Regions from separate parts of the Streptomyces sp. NPDC004134 genome, predicted to be linked through region 2. Evidence: riboswitches for the same ligand, from Rfam matches in the RefSeq annotation. Region 2 holds a riboswitch; the other holds the start of a gene.

Region 1 (4,909 bases), on a different contig from region 2:
AAGGAGGGACCCGGGCGGCGGCCCGGGGTTGCGGGGCGGTCGGGGGGTGGAGAGTGACGTCACGCGGGGTTGCGGTTCGGGGGCGCAGCCGGCCGGGGGAGGCCCGCGGAGTCTCGGGGTGTGGTCCCCAGGCGGCTCGGGCGGAGCCCGGCCGGGTCTCGGGCGGAGCCAGTGACGGTCCGGGGAGCGGCCCTGCTCGGGAGCTGGGGGGCAGAGCCCCGAACAGGGGGTGGGGTCGGAGCCCCGTCCAGTCCGGGGCGCGTCCCCGCCGGTTCCGGGGCGGAGCCCTGGGGGTTTGGGGGCGCGGCCCCGCCGGGGTTCGGGGCGCAGCCCTTGCCGGGGTCTGGGGCGCAGCCCCTGCGGGGTTGGGGGCGCGGCCCCGCCGGCGTTCGGGGCGCAGCCCCTGCCGGGGTCTGGGGCGCAGCCCTGGGGGTTTGGGGGCGCAGCCCCTGCCGGGGTTGGGGGGTGGGGCCCCGCCGGGGCCGGGGCAGCGCCCCGGGGTTCGGGGGCGGAGCCCGTGCCGGGGTCCGGGGCGTAGCCCCGCTGGGGTCTGGGGCAGCGCCCCGGGGGTTCGGGGGCGGAGCCCCCGGCGGGGTTCGGGGCGCAGCCCCGGTGGGTCTCGGGGCGGAGCCCCGAGTCTCGGGAAGGGGCGGGTACGGGGAGATCCCACCCCGCCATCGCCCGCCCGGCGAGGGCTACGCCGCCCGGCGTTCCACGTACTCGGGGATCTCCCCCATCGGCGGCCGCTCCTCCGTGTCCACCCCGTACGTCCGCGGCTCGAACGCCCCGTCCGCCCCCCTGTCGAACTGCGTCAGCCGCGGCCGCACCAGATGCCCCCGCGCCAGCCGCAACTGCGCCGTGCGGTAGATCGCCGCCGCCATGCGCCCCAGCGCGCGGTCGTCCTGGTGCCGGTGCCGCCGGACGCCGACGTCGACCTGCGCCAGCGCGTCCAGCCCCACCGTGTGCAGCGCGTCGACGAGCAGGCCCAGCTCCACCCCGTACCCGACCGGGAACGGCAGCCGCTCCAGCAGCGACCGCCGCGCCGCGTACTCGCCGCCCAGCGGCTGGACGAAGCCGGCCAGCAGCGGCCAGTGCAGGTTCAGCAGCGGCCGGGCCACCAGCTCGGTCACCCGCCCGCCCTGTCCGTTCGCCCCCGTGCCCAGCGGCCTGTCGTACACCGCCTTCACGAACTCCACGCCGGGATCCGTCAGCAGCGGGCCCACGATCCCGCTCACGAACGCCGTGTCGAAGTCCCGCAGGTCCGCGTCCACGAAGCACACGATCTCGCCGCGCGTCACCAGCAGCGACCGCCACAGCACCTCGCCCTTGCCCGGCACCGCGGGCAGCCGCGGCAGCACCTCGTCGCGGTGTACGACCCGCGCGCCGGCCGCGGAGGCGACCTCCGCCGTACGGTCCGTGGAGCCGGAGTCCATCACGACCAGCTCGTCCACCAGCCCGCCGTCGCCGGGAGCCATCAGTTCCGCGCGGATCGCCGCGACGATCGCCCCGACCGTGGCCTCCTCGTCGAGCGCGGGCAGCACCACGCTCACCGTGCCGCGCGCCCCGAGCGCCCGCTTGGCCGCCAGCAGCCGCGCGGGCGGCCGGTCCGCCGCGGACCAGGACCGCGTCCTCAGCCACTGCTCCACGTCATCGAGCACCTGCGGGCCTCCCCTTGCCGGGTGTCCTGTCCGGTGTGAGAGCCGTCTCGCGTATCGGACGGCCCTCACAACTGTCCTGGTCGTCGGTTACAGTCTTGAACAACGTGCGTGACGTCCCTATGTCGGGGTCGGCGCGCCGGACAAAAGCGCCGGACGGCCCCGCCGGACCCGCGCCATACAGAGCTCATCCAGAGGGGCAGAGGGAACGGCCCGTTGAAGCCCCGGCAACCCTCCGTCCGGTACTCGCGACGCTGCGAGGCCCCGGACGGTGATGGTGCCAATTCCGTCCTGCGGCGAGATGCGTCGCGGGGAAGATGAGGAGAGAGGGCCTCGCCAGTATGGCTGTAGACACAGCTCCCACCGCCGTCGACGGCGCCCCTGATCTGGGTCCTGCCGTCGCGCTGTCGTGCCGGGAGTGCGGGGAGCGGGTGCCGCTGGGTCCGGTGTTCGCGTGCCAGTCGTGTTTCGGGCCGCTGGAGGCGGCGTACGAACTCCCCGGCGGTGACGCCGAGTCCGCCGCCCGGCTGCGGGCCCGTATCGAGGCGGGGCCGCGGAGCATCTGGCGGTACGCGCCGCTGCTGCCGGTCCCCGCGGACGTCGCGGACAAGCCGAACCTGAACCCGGGCTTCACCCGGCTGCACCGCGCCGACCGGCTCGCCGCCGAGCTGGGCGTGACGGGCGCGCTGCACGTCAAGGACGACTCGGGCAACCCGACGCACTCCTTCAAGGACCGCGTCGTCGCGATCGCCGTCGAGGCGGCGCGCGCCTTCGGCTTCACCACGCTGTCGTGTTCGTCCACGGGCAATCTGGCGGGTGCGGTCGGCGCGGCCGCGGCGCGGGCGGGGCTGCGTTCGTGCGTGTTCATCCCGTACGACCTGGAGCACGCGAAGGTCGTCACGGCCGCGGTCTACGGCGGTGACGTGGTCGGCATCGAGGGCACGTACGACGACGTGAACCGCTTCTGCTCGGAGCTGATCGGCGACCCGATCGGCGAGGGCTGGGGGTTCACGAACGTCAATCTGCGCCCGTACTACGCGGAGGGCTCCAAGACCCTCGCGTACGAGATCTGCGAGCAGCTCGGCTGGCGGCTCCCGGACAACATCGTCATCCCCGTCGCCTCCGGCTCCCAGCTCACGAAGATCGACAAGGGGCTGAAGGAGCTGATCGCGACGGGGCTGGTCGAGGAGCGCCCGTACAAGATCTTCGGCGCCCAGGCGGCCGGCTGCTCCCCGGTCTCGCGGGCCTACAAGGACGGTCACGACGTGGTACGTCCCGTGCGGCCCGACACGATCGCCAAGTCCCTCGCCATCGGCAACCCGGCCGACGGGCCGTACGTGCTGGACATCGCCCGCCGGACCGGCGGCGCGGTGGAGGACGTGACGGACGCCGAGGTCGTGGACGCGGTGAAGCTGCTGGCCCGTACCGAGGGCGTGTTCGCGGAGACGGCGGGCGGCGTGACCTTCGGCGTGCTGGCCAAGCTCGTCGCGGACGGCCGGATCGACCCGGCCGAGACCACCGTCGCGATCAACACCGGCGACGGTCTGAAGACCCTCGACGCGGTCGCTCCCACCACGGGGCCGAGCGCGATCATTCGTCCCACACTCGACTCCTTCCGAGAGGCCGGCCTCGCATCATGAGCGTGAACGTCCGAATTCCGACCATCCTCCGTACGTATACCGACGGGCGGGCAGAGGTGAGCGCCGAGGGCGCGACGCTGGCCGAGGTGATCGAAGACCTGGAGAAGAACCACCGGGGCATCGCCGGCCGGGTGCTGGACGATCAAGGCAAGCTGCGCCGCTTCGTGAACGTCTACGTGAACGACGACGACGTCCGCTTCGCCGATGGCCTGCAGACTCCCACTCCGGAGGGGGCCGGGATCTCGATCATTCCGGCGGTCGCCGGAGGCTGCTGAACCCCTCTCGCGTGTGTGCGGCCCCACCGATCCGGAGTGGGGCCGTTCGCATGTCCGGACACGCGATAGGGTTGGGACGTTCCCCCCTCGTGGCCCATGCTCCACGCATATGAGAACGCGACAAGTTCCCCGCAAATGCGGAGAGTTAATTGTCGTGATGGTGAGTTATGCCCTGCCCGAGTTGTCAGGGAATGGCGGAGGTTGATCGGAAAAATACCGATCAGGTGTCCGCAGAATTCTCGTCCGAGTGACCTGTTGCACTGGGCATCTGTGCGGATACATTCAGCCGCGGTCGACGCGTTCCGGCGCACGCCCCGGCGTGTATCCGGGGGTGAGGTCTGACCCGGGTCCGCGGAGTGCGGTCCTGTGTAAGGGCCGGCAATAGGGGAGTTTGGAATGGCTCAGGGCACCGTCAAGTGGTTCAACGCGGAGAAGGGGTACGGCTTCATCGCGGTCGACGGTGGTGCGGATGTCTTCGTCCACTACAGCGCGATTCAGATGGACGGATACCGCACCCTCGAGGAAGGCCAGCGGGTCGAGTTCGAGATCTCGCAGGGCCAGAAGGGGCCGCAGGCAGACATGGTCCGCGTCAGCGGCTGAGCGCCGGGCATCGACCACGGACGACTCGCGACGGCCCGCACCCTCCGGGGTGCGGGCCCTCTGCTGTCCGCGCCCGTGTCCGTACGCCTCTGCCGGGCCCCGTGCCCGTACCCCCTCCGTTCCCCCCTGCCCGTGCCTCTCCGTCCACGCCTCCTTCCGCCGCCTGTTGTGCGGTGCCGCGGTCCGGTTCCGCTCTGCGCATGAGAAGCCCCTACCCGCTTGCACTCGCAGGGGGCGAGTGCTAATCATTGGCGTTAGCACTCTCCCCGTGAGAGTGACAGCACGGGACCGGTTCGGTGAGGTCCGTACGCCGGGTGGGAGGGAACCACGCGGGTCGCGGACCGTCCGTCGCGGGCGCCAGCGCGGTCCGGACACAGACGACCCCCCTGTCCGGGAGGACTCAACACAATGGCCAAGACCATCGCGTTCGACGAGGAGGCGCGGCGCGGCCTCGAGCGCGGCATGAACCAGCTCGCCGACGCCGTCCGCGTCACCCTCGGCCCCAAGGGCCGGAACGTCGTCCTCGAGAAGAAGTGGGGCGCCCCCACGATCACGAACGACGGTGTCTCCATCGCCAAGGAGATCGAGCTCGAGGACCCGTACGAGAAGATCGGCGCCGAGCTGGTCAAGGAGGTCGCGAAGAAGACGGACGACGTCGCCGGTGACGGCACGACGACCGCGACCGTCCTGGCCCAGGCCCTGGTCAAGGAGGGCCTGCGCAACGTGGCCGCCGGCGCCA
Region 2 (4,909 bases):
ACCCCGATCCCGTGCTCCGCCGACAGCGCCGCCGCCAGATGCGAGCTGCTCCATCCCTCGACCACGAACGAGATCACCCCGACCCGCGCCGCGTCCGCGCCGAACAGCGACAGCACCCGCACCCCCGGCAGCGCCGCGAGCCCTTCGAGCACCCGCGCCACCAGCGCCCGCTCCCGCGCCACCAGTTCGCCGAACCCGGCCTCCGTCAGCGCCTTGCACGCCGACGCGATCGCGTACGCGCCGATGACGTTCGGCGACCCCGCCTCGTGCCGGGCCGCCGTCGTCTGCCACTCGACGGCCACTCCCCCGTCCGCCGCGCGCAGCACCCGCCGGCTGGCGCCGCCGCCCGCGAGGTACGGCGGCGCGGCCTGGAGCCAGTCCGCCCGTCCGGCGAGGACGCCGGCGCCGAAGGGCGCGTACAGCTTGTGCCCGGAGAAGGCCACCCAGTCCACGCCCAGCCCGGCCACGTCCACCGGGTGGTGCGGCGCCAACTGCGCCGCGTCCAGGGCCAGCCGCGCCCCGTGCCGGTGCGCCGTCGCGGTCAGCTCCCGTACGGGCCACAGCTCGCCGGTGACGTTCGAGGCGCCCGTGACGCACACCAGCGCCGGGCCGTCGCCGACCCGCGCGGCGAGCGCCGAGTCCAGCGCCGCCACGGCCTGCTCGGGGCTGCCGGGCGCGGCGAGCACGGTGACCCGGCCGGCGGCGGACCCGTCGTGCTGCCAGGGCAGCAGCGCGGCGTGGTGCTCGGTCTCGAAGACGTAGACCTCGGTGCCCGGCGGCAGCGCGGTCGCCAGCAGGTTGAGCGAGTCGGTGGTCGAGCGGGTGAAGACGACTTGGTCGCCGGGGCGGCAGCCGAGGAACCCGGCGATCGTCGCGCGGCTGGACTCGAAGAGCTCGGTGGAGAGTTGGGAGAGGTAGCCGGCGCCGCGGTGCACGCTGCCGTAGTACGGCGCGTAGGCGGCGACGTCGTCCCAGACGCGCTGGAGCGCGGGAGCGCTGGCGGCGTAGTCCAGGGCCGCGAACTCGGCGTCGCCGCCGGTGACGAGCGGGGCGCGGACGTCCCGGCCGAGGACGGGCAGACAGGCGGGGGTGAGCGTGGACGCGGACATGCGGAACTCCCGTGAGCAGGCGTCGAGATGTGCGGGGTGACGGGCCCGTACGGCCCGGAAGAAGACGCGCGCGCAGCCCGGCGGAAACCCGGTGGGGGCCGGGGAAGCCCGGTGGAAAGACGCGCGCAGCGGCGGCGGGGCGGAAAGGCCCCTAGCGCATTCGCTTGCTCACGGCGGTACTCCCTCGGCCGACCAGGACCCCTGGATTCGCGAGGGGTCCGCGCTTGCCGCAGACCTCGCTGCCTGCGGCCCGGTCATCACCCGGGGCACCCCGCCACGGACGGAGGGTTGCCGGACAGCGGGCCGGGGCCTTGATCGCTGTCGCTCGTGACCTGGTCAGGAGTATGCGCACCGGAGAGCCGCGGCGCAACCCGGTTGCCCGGACTGTCCGCAACCATCAGGATTTCGGCGGGGGTCGCCCGTACCGGAAGACCCCCGCCCCCGCCTCAGCGGTTGCTGGCCGCGACCCAGCGCTCCAGCGCCCGCAGCGCGGAGCCGGAGTCGATCGACTCCGCGGCCCGTACGATGCCCGCCGCGATCCGGTCCGGCAGCGGACCGTCCGCGTCGGTGTCCAGGGCCGTGAGCGCCGCCGCCGCGTTCAGCAGCACCGCGTCGCGCACCGGGCCGGTCTCGCCGGCCAGCAGCCGGCGGGCGACATCGGCGTTGTACGAGGCGTCCGCGCCCCGCAGCGCCTCCACCGGCACCAGCTCGATGCCCACGTCCCGCGGGTCGAAGCGCTCCTGCCGCACCGCCCCGCCGCGCACGGTCCACACCTGGGAGGTGGCCGTCGTCGTCAGCTCGTCGAGACCGTCGTCGCCGCGGAAGACGAGCGCCGAGGTGCCGCGCTCGGCCAGCACCCCGGCCATGATCGGCGCCATCCGGGCGTCCGCGACGCCGGTGGCCTGCGCGCCGACCCGGGCCGGGTTGGTGAGCGGGCCGAGGAAGTTGAACGGGGTGCTGACCCCCAGCTCCTTGCGGGTCTGCGCGACGTGCCGCATCGCGGGGTGGAACTTGACCGCGAAGCAGAACGTGATGCCCGCCTCCTCCGCGACCTCGGCGACCCGCGCGGGCGCCAGGTCGAGGTTGACCCCCAGCTTCTCCAGCACGTCGGAGGCGCCGGAGGCGGAGGACGCGGCCCGGTTGCCGTGCTTGACGACCTTCGCGCCGGTCCCGGCGACGACGATCGCGGACATGGTGGAGATGTTGACCGTACGGGCCCGGTCGCCGCCGGTGCCGACGACGTCCACGGTCGCGCCCGGCACGGCGATGGTGTTGGCGTGCTCGTACATCGTGCGCACGAGCCCGGAGATCTCCGCGACCGTCTCGCCCTTGGCGCGCAGGGCGACCGCGAACCCGGCGATCTGCGCGTTGCTCGCGGTGCCCGACATGATCTGGTCCATGGCCCAGGCGGTGTCCTCGGCGCCCAGGTCCTGCCCGGCGATCAGCGCGCTGATGACATCCGGCCAGGAACGCGCCGCCGTGCTGTCGCCTCCTGCTGCCGTCTGCACGCTCATGGCACACCGTCCCGGGGTCGTCTCAGTTGTCGGGCGTCAGCCTATCGACCGCAGAGTACGCCGAAGGGCCCCCGTCCAACTGCTGGACGGGGGCCCCGGCGGTGATCGCCCGGCGGCGGACTGGCCCTAGTGGTGCCCGTGGCCGCTGGTGATCTCCTCGTACTCGCGCCTGGTCGGCTTCGCGATCTGGCCGGCCTCGCCGTAGTAGCCGTGCGACAGCCTGGCCCGCAGCTTCTCGACCGGGTTCTGCTTGCGCACCACGCCGTTGTCGTCGACCGTCGGGCCGAGCTCCAGCGGCGCGTACTGGTCGTGCGCGGTGAGCTTGTGCATCTCGTCCTGCGACAGCGTCTCGTGCACCTCGATGAACTCGCCGTGCGGCAGCCGCTTGATGATGCCCGTCTCCCGGCCGTGCAGGACCTTCTCGCGGTCCCGCCGCTGCAGCCCGAGGCAGATGCGCCGGGTGATCCAGAAGGCCAGCACCGGGGCGACGAAGAAGGAGACCCGCACGAACCACGTGATCGACTCGATCGAGAGGTGGAAGTGGGTCGCCCACAGGTCGTTGCCGCCGGCCATCAGCAGCACGAAGACCCAGGTCAGCCAGGCCACACCGAAGGCGGTGCGGGTCGGCACGTTGCGCGGGCGGTCCAGGGTGTGGTGCTCGCGGTGGTCGCCGGTCACCCAGGTCTCGAAGAACGGGTAGGCGACCATCGCGATCGGGACGAGTCCCACGATCATCAGTGGGATGAAGACCCCGAAGTTGATGGTGTAACCGCCGGGGATGTTCCATTCCCAGCCGGGCATGAACCGGATCAGCCCCTCGGTCCAGCCCATATACCAGTCCGGTTGGGCTCCGGTGGAGACCAGATCTGGTCGGTAGGGTCCCAGATCCCAGACCGGGTTGATGGTGAACATCCCCGCGATCACCGCGATCACGCCGAAGACGAGGAAGAAGAACCCGCCCGCCTTCGCGACGTAGATCGGCATGAAGGGCGCGCCCACGACGTTGTCGTTGGTCTTCCCGGAACCCGCGAACTGGGTGTGCTTGTGGTAGAAGACCAGGATCAGGTGGAGCACGAAGAGCCCCAGCATGATGCCCGGCACCAGGAGCACATGGACGGCGAAGAATCTCGGGATGATGTCCGTCCCTGGGAACTCACCGCCCCACAGGAAGAACGCCAGGTAGGTGCCGATCACCGGGGTGGCCAGCGTCGCGCCCTCCATGAAGCGGACGCCGGTGCCGGAGAGCAGGTCGTCGGGCAGCGAGTAGCCGGTGAAGCCGGCGATGCAGCCGAGGACCAGCAGCGTGAAGCCGAAGAGCCAGTTGACCTCGCGCGGCTTGCGGAACGCGCCGGTGAAGAAGACGCGCATCATGTGCGTCGCCATGGCGGCGATGAAGATCAGCGCGGACCAGTGGTGGATCTGCCGGATCAGCAGCCCGCCGCGGACGTCGAAGCTGATGTCCAGCGTGGAGGCGTACGCCTCCGTCATGTGCACGCCGTTCATCGGCGCGTACGAGCCGTGGTAGGTGATCTCCGCCATGCTCGGCTTGAAGAACAGCGTCAGGTACACGCCGGTCAGCAGCACGATCAGGAAGGTGTACATGGCCACTTCCCCGAGCAGGAAGGACCAGTGGTCGGGGAACACCTTGCGGATGTTCTTGCGGCCGGCGGCATGCAGGCCCAGACGGGCGTCGGCCCAGTCCGCGACCCGCTCGCCTCTGCCGGGCGGTTTGCGGCGTGTGTCTGTTGTGGTGGTGCTCATCCGCGCTCCCAGAAGCTCGGGCCTACCGGCTCGTCGAAGTCGCCGAGCGCGTACAGGTAGCCCTCGTCATTGACCGTGATCCTAAGCTGCGGCAGGGGGTGCCCCGCCGGGCCGAAGAGCACGCGCGCGCCGTCGGACAGGTCGAACGTCGACTGGTGGCACGGGCAGAGCACGTGGTGCGTCTGCTGCTCGTACAGGCTGACGGGACAGCCGACGTGCGTGCAGATCTTGGAGTAGGCCAGGATGCCCTCGTGGCCCCAGTCCGCCGACTTCGGGTCCTTGATGTCACCCGGGTGGATCCGGACGAGCATCAGGGCCGCCTTGGCGATCTCGGTGTTGAAGTCGTGGTCGCCTTCCTTCAGCCCCTCGGGCTTGGCGAAGGAGAGCGAACCGACGGTGATGTCCTCCGGGCGCAGCGGCTCGTCGGTGTTCATGTTGATGAGCAGCTTGCCCTTGCCCCACAGCGTGTGGCGCAGCTTGGTGCCCGGCAGCGGGCCGAGGTCGCGCAGCAGCACGACGCCGGCG

The links. A riboswitch is a leader RNA that binds a small molecule or an ion and turns the genes downstream of it on or off. The one in region 2 is predicted to bind S-adenosylmethionine.
Region 1: it holds a riboswitch for S-adenosylmethionine, as region 2 does, so the genes downstream of both, thrC (threonine synthase) here and ACFYVJ_RS29370 (aminotransferase class V-fold PLP-dependent enzyme) in region 2, are expected to answer to the same signal.

The regions. Positions count from the first base shown of each region.
Region 1 covers NZ_JBIAMS010000007.1:241,719-246,627, forward strand. Annotated here, with positions in the region: gene ACFYVJ_RS12810 (glucosyl-3-phosphoglycerate synthase) at 696-1,658, opposite strand; SAM riboswitch class I at 1,840-1,979, shown strand; gene thrC (threonine synthase) at 1,997-3,295, shown strand; gene ACFYVJ_RS12820 (MoaD/ThiS family protein) at 3,292-3,570, shown strand; gene ACFYVJ_RS12825 (cold-shock protein) at 3,967-4,170, shown strand; gene groL (chaperonin GroEL) at 4,579-4,909, shown strand, end outside.
Region 2 covers NZ_JBIAMS010000029.1:88,357-93,265, forward strand. Annotated here, with positions in the region: gene ACFYVJ_RS29370 (aminotransferase class V-fold PLP-dependent enzyme) at 1-1,109, opposite strand, end outside; SAM riboswitch class IV at 1,325-1,442, opposite strand; gene trpD (anthranilate phosphoribosyltransferase) at 1,556-2,623, opposite strand; gene ACFYVJ_RS29380 (cytochrome bc complex cytochrome b subunit) at 2,750-4,384, opposite strand; gene ACFYVJ_RS29385 (Rieske 2Fe-2S domain-containing protein) at 4,381-4,909, opposite strand, start outside.